DNA from 2 places in the Allobosea sp. GW821-FHT09G06 genome. Region 1 is predicted to be linked to the other one. Evidence: riboswitches for the same ligand, from Rfam matches in the RefSeq annotation. Region 1 holds a riboswitch; the other holds the start of a gene.

Region 1 (4,194 bases):
GGCGCTCAATCCCGTCCTCCGCGAGATTGTCACGCGTGCTGCCGATAGGGGTAGGCGCGTGATGCTGCAGCGAGAGGTGGCCCGCGAGGCTTTGGTCGGGGCCGTTGCGGATGAGATTTATTCCGCCACGCCCGACGATACGGACCTCGATACCTTGGCGCTCGCCGACATGATCGTGGAGCGCTTGGAGGCGATGGGTGTCGAGCTTCCCAAGCCTCGGCTCAGTGTTCGTGCCGAGACGAAGCGGGAGGCCACGTAATGTTCCGGCGACAAGCCTATACTGGGGCTGAGTTGCCTAAGGATACGAAGGTGCCCAGGATGCCGTCCAACGTCCAGCCGGCGCCTGCGCCGGGTCCGGTTAGCTTGCTTGATTGGATGACGCCCCTCGGCAAGCGCCTTGGCGACTGCACCGGGGATGAGATCGCGGCTCTTGCCGCACTCTTCAATGAGTTGGCGAAGAGCAAGTCCACCGCCTGAAGCCCAGGGCGATTTATGACATCAGACCCGCCGGTGCAGATCGGCGGGCCTCTAACTTCAATTCGCGCGCCGGGCATTCCTGCGCTCGGCAGCTAACCGCACCCGAGCAGGTGTCGTGTAAATTCGTTCCAGCAATGTAGCTGTGAAATCGAGCAAATCTTCCGCCTCGTTCGCAGTTAAAGTGCCGCGATGAGCGCCGTCATTCCCGTCTTCACGAATGCATGCGGAGAGGTCGCGCAAATCTTCCGGTAGTTTTGCATTGTCAAACAGCCAAGGCAGGCGCAACCCAAGATCACGCCGCATTTTCTGAGTAAGCCCTGGTGTTTCCTCCTCCGGTAACAGCGGTGCTGTTGCTAAATCGATCGACAACCGGAACATCGTGCCCGCTGCATTCCAGCATTGAGACGACATACAACGGGCAGCCTCCTCAAAAATATTGTTGATATTTTCGGGTAGGTGCTCCGGGGGAGAAATGTCGCTAACGTCAGCTACCGATATAAATCGCCTTATGCCGAAATCAGCTTCGATAGAGCCTGGTATTTCGGATACAGAAATGTTATTTCTACGTTCGAAGGCGTTTGCCTTTTCTTGCGAGAGCACAAATATGGTGCCTTTCTTGCATCTTCTGCAAACGCAAAAGGCTTCGAATATATGTGACCATCCGTGTTCGCGCCCTAAGAGGCAGTCACCTTTCACGTCGAAGGTTACATGCGCTGTTCCGCACCGAGGACAGTCGCCAGCAATCTCAGCCATCGTTTCTTCCCGTCGAAACCTATTCTATCCCTCCCTCACCATAGCGACGCTCAAACCCGCTGCCATCCCTCTCGCCGTTCAGGACGCGCGCCAGCACCGGCCACTCAGAGAAGGTAGTTTAGGAGAGGAGATCACCTTTAGTCCTGCTCATCCGCCCAGACTTCATGTTCAATGACTGCGAAATCGATACACTTGCCGATCTGACCATGCTCGTTGACGACCACGGACATATCGCTCGTGTGCATTATCCCTGCGGACTCAAAGAGGTCGCGAATGGTGTCCGCTTCGCTGCTTGCGATGGCGCCGATCTTTTCAAAGCTGCCCGAAACAAAGTCGACTTCGAAAGCGAGATCGCCAAAGAGCTCACTCGAAACGTCCTTCCCTTCGCGATCCACCATAGTCTGCTGCGCGCAGATAGTGAATCCGCCGGGAACAAGTGCCGCGACCGCATCCGATTTTGCCGCCAATCGGAACGCCTCGGTTTCTGCGGCGAACACATTCCGAACATGCTGCTCGTTTGGTTTTCGGCGATAGACCTTTCTGATGCGCCCAGCGCTTGGATCGACAAAAATCAGCCCGTAGGCTCCCTCGGTGAGATAAACGAAATTTGATCCCGCGAGCCTTAGCCCGCGCGATTCGTTCGCAAAGCCCATCTCCATCAACCCCGTCGTGAATGCGGCCTTTCGGCGCTACACAAAAGCACTCACACTATTGCTACACAATCGCTCACAACTTCCAAGCTAAGCGATTGATAAATAACAGGAAAAAATGGTGGCGGAGACGGAGGGATTCGAACCCTCGATACCCTTGTGGGGTATGCTCATTTAGCAAACGAGTGCCTTCAGCCTCTCGGCCACGTCTCCGGCGAGAGGCTCTATGCCCGATTGCCGAGGCGTTTGACAAGTCTCGCCGGCAATTTCCTTTGCGCAGCCTGTGCATGTGTCCAAGCGAACCCCTAAGCCCTGCCGTGTGAAGGGGCGCTCTGGCGACTCCCCGCAGCTAGCCAGCACAAGCACACAGCCGAGCCCTGCGTCGGCTTGCCTTGCTCCTCCGCTGGCCAGCCACTAGATTGAACCTGTCCGTTGGGGTGCCGAAAGGCTGAGAGGCGTGTTCCGCGCCAACCCATCGTACCTGATCCGGGTAATGCCGGCGAAGGGAACGGTCTTCGGCTCGCAGATGTCTTGCTCGTGCCCCAGGCCGCTGCCTTTCCGGGAGCAGGGAAGAGCATGACGGCGCAACGCCTTCAGTCGGGCCTGAATGTCGCGGTGGTCGGCGCCGGCGTCGTCGGTTTGGCCTGCGCCGCCGAACTGCTGGCGCGCGGCGCACAGGTAACCATCCATGAGCGCGGCCCGCGCATCGGCGCCGAGGCTTGCTCCTGGTATGCCGGAGGCATGCTCGCGCCCTGGTGCGAGGGCGAGAGCGCCGAGGAGCCGGTGATCCGGCTCGGCCAGCAGGCGGCCGATTGGTGGGAGCGACATGCCGGTGGCGTCGTGCGCAATGGCACGCTTGTTGTGGCGCCCAGTCGCGATCGTTCGGAGCTGCGCCGCTTCGGCCAGCGCACCAGCCATTTCGAGGAGATCGATGGCGAGGCCATCGCCGGTCTGGAGCCCGATCTCGCCGGACGATTCTCGCGGGGGCTGTTCTTCGCGGGCGAGGCGCATCTCGACCCGCGCGTGGCGATCGCGGCTTTGGCTGAGAGGCTCGTCGTTGGTGGGGTGGCCATCCATTTCGACCGCGCCGTCGAACCCACCGATCTCGATGCCGATATCGTGCTCGATTGCCGGGGATTGGCGGCGCGCGATGTCCTGCCGGACCTGCGCGGCGTGAAGGGCGAGATGCTGCTGCTGCGGAGCGACGATATCAGCCTGTCGCGGCCGGTCCGGTTGCTGCATCCGCGCATCCCGCTCTACATCGTCCCACGCGGCGACGGGCTCTTCATGGTTGGTGCGACCATGATCGAGAGCGGGGAGCGCCGCCGCATCTCCGCCCGCGCCATGCTGGAATTGCTCGGTGCGGCCTACGCGCTGCATCCGGCCTTCGCTGAAGCCGAGGTCGCCGAGATCGGCACTGATGCCCGCCCGGCCTTTCCCGACAACCTGCCGCGGCTGACGCGTCGTGGTCGGGTGATCCATGTCAACGGGCTCTATCGCCACGGCTTCCTGCTCAGCCCCGCCATGGCGCGGATGGCAGCCGAGGCCGCGCTGAACCCGCAATCCACACCGGAGATGCTGCATGACGTTGCTGCTTAACGGCGCGCCTCAGACCGTTGCCGCGAAGACCTTGGCCGAGGCGCTGGCCGAGCTGGGCTTTGCCGGCCGCATCGTCGCGACCGCGCTGAACGGTGATTTCGTGCCGGCCCGCAAGCGCGCCGAGACGGCCTTAAGCGAGGGCGACCGCATCGAGATCGTCGCGCCGATGCAAGGAGGCTGAGATGGCGTCCTTCTATGGTTTCGAGCCAGAGAACCCGCTCTTTCTGGGCACCGCGCAATACCCGTCGCCCGCCATCCTGGCCGAGGCGGTGAAGCGCTCCGGCGCCGAGGTCGTCACCGTGTCGCTGCGCCGGGAATCCTCCGGTGGTGCCGGACAGGCCTTCTGGGCGCTGATCCGCGAGCTCGGCGTCAAGGTTCTGCCGAACACGGCCGGCTGCCACACCGTCAAGGAGGCCGTGACCACCGCTCAAATGGCGCGCGAGGTCTTCGGCACCGACTGGATCAAGCTCGAGGTGATCGGCGAGGACGACACGCTCCAGCCGGACGTGATCGCGCTGGTCGAGGCCGCGCGCATCCTCACTGACGACGGCTTCAAGGTCTTTCCCTACACGACCGAGGATCTCGTCGTCGGCGGGCGCTTGCTCGATGCCGGCTGCGAGGTGCTCATGCCCTGGGGCGCGCCGATCGGGTCGGGCAGGGGGCTCAACAACCCCTATGGCCTGCGCAGCATGCGCCAGCACTTCCCCGACATCCC
Region 2 (4,194 bases), on a different contig from region 1:
GCCGGATTGGCAGGGCTCGCTCAGTGCCTGCGTCGCGCGGCTGCTTGGGGATCAAGGCAAGGAGCAGCAACGATGAAGGGCATCATCCTGGCCGGCGGCTCCGGCACGCGGCTGCATCCGATGACGCTGGCGATGTCGAAGCAGCTCCTGCCCGTCTACGACAAGCCGATGATCTACTACCCGCTCTCGACGCTGATGCTGGCCGGCATCCGTGAGGTGCTGATCATCTCGACGCCGCATGACCTGCCGAACTTCAAGCGCCTGCTCGGCGACGGTTCCGACTGGGGCATGAGCCTGACCTATGCCGAGCAGCCCCATCCCGGCGGGCTGGCGCAGGCCTATCTGATCGGCGCCGATTTCGTTGCCGGCGAACCATCAGCCCTGATCCTCGGCGACAATCTCTATTACGGCCACAGCCTGCCGGAGATGATGGCACGCGCGACGGCCCGCGCGAGCGGCGCGACCGTCTTCGCCTATCATGTCCGCGACCCCGAGCGTTACGGCGTGGTCCAGTTCGACAAAGCCGGCAAGGCGATCTCGATCGAAGAGAAGCCGAAGGCGCCGAAATCGAGCTGGGCCGTGACGGGCCTCTATTTCTACGACGCCGAAGTGGTCGAGATCGCCCGAAGCCTCAAGCCGTCGCCGCGCGGCGAGCTCGAGATCACCGATGTCAACCGGACCTATCTGGAGCGGGGCGCGCTCTCGGTCGAGTGCATGGGACGCGGCTTCGCCTGGCTCGATACCGGCACGCCCGACAGCCTTCTGGAAGCGGGCGAGTTCGTCCGCACGCTGGAAAGCCGCCAGGGGCTGCGCATCGCCTGTCCCGAGGAAATCGCCACGCGGCGAGGCTGGATTTCGGCTGCGCAGTTGACGCTGCTGGGCGAGAGGCTCGCGAAGAGCGACTACGGACAATACCTGCTGCGCATCGCGGGCGATCTCGGCGGATAGCTCACGCCGGATGCGTCGACACAGGGCTGCAATACTCTCGGGAGCATAGCAGTTCCCGGCCTCGACAACGTCAGGGCTCCATCGTCAACGCGTAGAACTTCTCATCGACCTCGCGGCGCGATTGGCGACATCAGCGAGGCCCAGGGCGACTGCAGCCAAGGTCAGCACGAGGGCGCCGATTATGCCCAGCGGCACGCTGATATAGGGCGAGCTCCATTTGGGCGGGCCATCGTCGATAGGAGGTCGCATCGCCCAATGTGAACGAGAATGGCTATCGCATCTGGTCATTGGCGCATCCTCTTGAATTGAGGTCGATCTAGATATGCTTCAATCGAACATTGACCACCACACGCCCAGCATTACCGGAAAGCTGACGACGCCGATATGCGTTGGTGAATCAATGGTAAACGCCTGAACCCGCCATCGTCGTCAGATGCAGCGCAACAGGGAATGTTGCGGACGCACAAACGCTGCCGTTGTCAGTGGCGCACCGATCTGAGCCGTCTCGAAGCCAATGACGGCACTGTCATAGTCATGCCGAGCAGCTTCGCCACAGTCCGCCACCGAGATCGCCGTGGCCGCAGTTCACGGCGCCTTTTCCTATACTGCTTGACAGCAGGGCCCACCGCTCGTCATCTGCATCCGTTCCCAGGGGGGCCTCGCTAGGAGGCTGAGATTCCGCCGGCTGGGCTTTCGAGCCCGGCAACGCGGTGACCCTCCGAACCTGATCCGGATCATACCGGCGTAGGGATGCGGGACATGCGGCCGTCACAGGCCCTGATTCCAGCTTGCGCTCGTGATCCTCCAGCGATCGACGCTTCGGCTTGGCCGCGCGTCCGAACGGAGTGGGTTGAAGTGACGCAAGCCGAGATCATCGCGGCGCTATCGGCGTTCATCGCGCTTCCCGACGCGTCGGAAGCCGTGTTCGAGGCGATGGCACTCAAGGTCTTCGCCTATCAGTTTCGCAACAACGAGCCCTATAAGCGCTTCTGCCTGCAGCGCGGCCGCACGCCGCTCTCGGTGAAGCGCTGGTGCGACATCCCGGCCGTGCCGATCACCGCCTTCAAGGACCTGACGCTGAGCTGTAGCCCGCCGGAGCAAGCCGAACGCGTCTTCATGACCAGCGGCACGACGCAAGGCATCCGCGGCCGCAGCTACCACCCGACGCTCGACGTCTGGAAGCGCTCGATGCTGGTGAATTTCCGGGCGCGCTTCATGCGTGGGCGCGAGCGCATCCGCATGGGCATCCTCTTCCCGGACGAGACGGAGCTGCCGAACTCCTCGCTCGCCACCTATCTCTCGCTCGCCAAGCGCGAATGCGGCACGGCGGATTCAGAGACCTTCATCAATGCCGCCGGTCTCGACCTCGACCGCTTGCTGGCAACGCTCGCGCAAGTCGAAGCCAGCGGCGAGCCCTATGCTCTGCTCGGCGCGAGCTATTCCTTCGTGCCCGTGCTGGACGCGCTCGCCGCGAGCGGCCGGCGCTTCGCCCTGCCGCAAGGCAGCCGCATTCTCGATACCGGCGGCTTCAAGGGCCAGTCGCGCGAACTGGGGCCGGACGAGTTCTATGACGGGCTCAGCGCCGCCTTCGGCGTGCCGCGTTCGGCCTGCATCAACATGTACGGGATGACCGAGCTCAGCTCGCAGCTCTATGACGACGGCAATGCCGTCTGTCCGTCGGTGAAATCCGGGCCGCACTGGATCCGCAGCCGCGTGGTCGATCCGCTCACCGGCACCGACCTGCCGGACGGCGAGCGCGGCGTTATCGTCCATCACGACCTCGCCCATTTCAACTGCGTCGCGGCGATCCTGACCGAGGATGCCGGCGAGATCGTGCCGGGTGGCTTCAAGCTGCTCGGCCGTGTCGATGGCGAGGCCTCGAAGGGCTGTTCGGTCGCGGTCGCCGAATTCCTCGCAGCGGCGCGAGGCTGATCGCCGTGATCGAGCATGCGGGCCATCTGCCGGGCCTGAACCGCGAGGCGTTGCGCTGGCGCGAGGTCAGTCACAGCGCCTGGGGCGAGAGCGCCATCATCGCGCTGCCGGAGCTCGACGAGGCGCAGGCAAAGGCGCTCTGCGCGCATGTACGCGACAATGCCCGCGTCAAGCTGAAACGGATGGAGACGGCGCGCATCGTCGCCGCGATCGATGCCGCCATCGCGCGCCTGCTCGACCGCAGCCACCCGCTGCGGCGCAAGGCCGAGCACCTGCTGCCGATCGTCACCGGCTATGATCGTGAGACGGTCCGGCTCGGCCTCACCGGCTATCTCAAGACCTTCCGGCGCCCGCAGCTCCTGCGTTTCCTGGCCGAGGACTTCGCCAATCCCGGCCTGCTCGACGGTTTCCAGCCGACGCCCAAGGGCGGTTATCTGCGCGCCCATGGCCCGGAGCTGCTGCTGCATGTCTGGGCGGGTAATGTGCCGGCGCTCTCGCTCTGGAGCCTGATCTGCGGCCTGCTGGTGAAGGCGGGCAATATCGGCAAGCTCGCCTCGGCCGAGCCGCTAACGGCCGGCTGGTTCGCGAAACTTCTCGCCGAGATCGACCCCGAGATCGGCGAATGCCTCGCCATCACCTGGTGGAAGGGCGGCGAAGCGGCTGCCGAGCCGGTCTTCCTGCGCGCGGCCGACACCGTCATGGCCTATGGCGGCAACGAGACGCTGACGGCGCTGCGCGCCAAGCTGCCGATCACGACCCGCTTCCTGCCGCATGGCCACAAGATCGGCTTCGGCGTGATCGCGCGCGAGGCGCTCGACAGCCGAAAAGCGCCCGCACTGGCCCGGCTCGCGGCCCATGACGTCACGCGCTACGAGCAGCAGGGCTGCTACTCTCCGCAGATGCTCTTTGTCGAGCGTGGCGGAAAGGTCAGCCCCTCGGAGTTCTCCCATTACGTCGCGCATGAACTCAGCTCCATCGTCTCGCGCCATCCGCGCCGTGCATTGTCACAGGGCGAAGCCGCCTCGATCGCCGCATGGCGTAGCGCGCAGGAGACGCGCGCGATGGATGGAGCCGCCGAGCTTCTCGGCGAGCCATCCGACAATTGGAGCGTCGTCCATGTCGAGACACCGGAAGCACTGAACCCGACGGGGCTGAACCGCACGCTCAAGCTGGTCTCGGTCGAAAGCCTCGACGATGTCCCCGCGCTCGTCGCGCCCTATCGCAACTTCCTGCAGACGGCCGGCATCGCCGCATCGCCCGAGCGGCTGTTCCGGCTTTCCGAGAAGCTCGGCTCGGTCGGCGTCAGCCGCATCG

What was found. A riboswitch is a leader RNA that binds a small molecule or an ion and turns the genes downstream of it on or off. The one in region 1 is predicted to bind thiamine pyrophosphate.
Region 2: it holds a riboswitch for thiamine pyrophosphate, as region 1 does, so the genes downstream of both, AC07NY_RS11690 (LuxE/PaaK family acyltransferase) here and thiO (glycine oxidase ThiO) in region 1, are expected to answer to the same signal.

Annotation. Positions count from the first base shown of each region.
Region 1 is NZ_JBWKOI010000003.1:76,406-80,599, forward strand. It holds gene AC07NY_RS16615 (hypothetical protein) at 1-259, shown strand, start outside; gene AC07NY_RS16620 (DUF4145 domain-containing protein) at 535-1,230, opposite strand; gene AC07NY_RS16625 (hypothetical protein) at 1,368-1,889, opposite strand; tRNA gene AC07NY_RS16630 (tRNA-Ser) at 2,003-2,093, opposite strand; TPP riboswitch at 2,304-2,405, shown strand; gene thiO (glycine oxidase ThiO) at 2,457-3,479, shown strand; gene thiS (sulfur carrier protein ThiS) at 3,463-3,660, shown strand; gene AC07NY_RS16645 (thiazole synthase) at 3,662-4,194, shown strand, end outside.
Region 2 is NZ_JBWKOI010000002.1:318,582-322,775, reverse strand. It holds gene rfbD (dTDP-4-dehydrorhamnose reductase) at 1-76, shown strand, start outside; gene rfbA (glucose-1-phosphate thymidylyltransferase RfbA) at 73-948, shown strand; TPP riboswitch at 1,589-1,717, shown strand; gene AC07NY_RS11690 (LuxE/PaaK family acyltransferase) at 1,804-2,880, shown strand; gene AC07NY_RS11685 (acyl-CoA reductase) at 2,886-4,194, shown strand, end outside.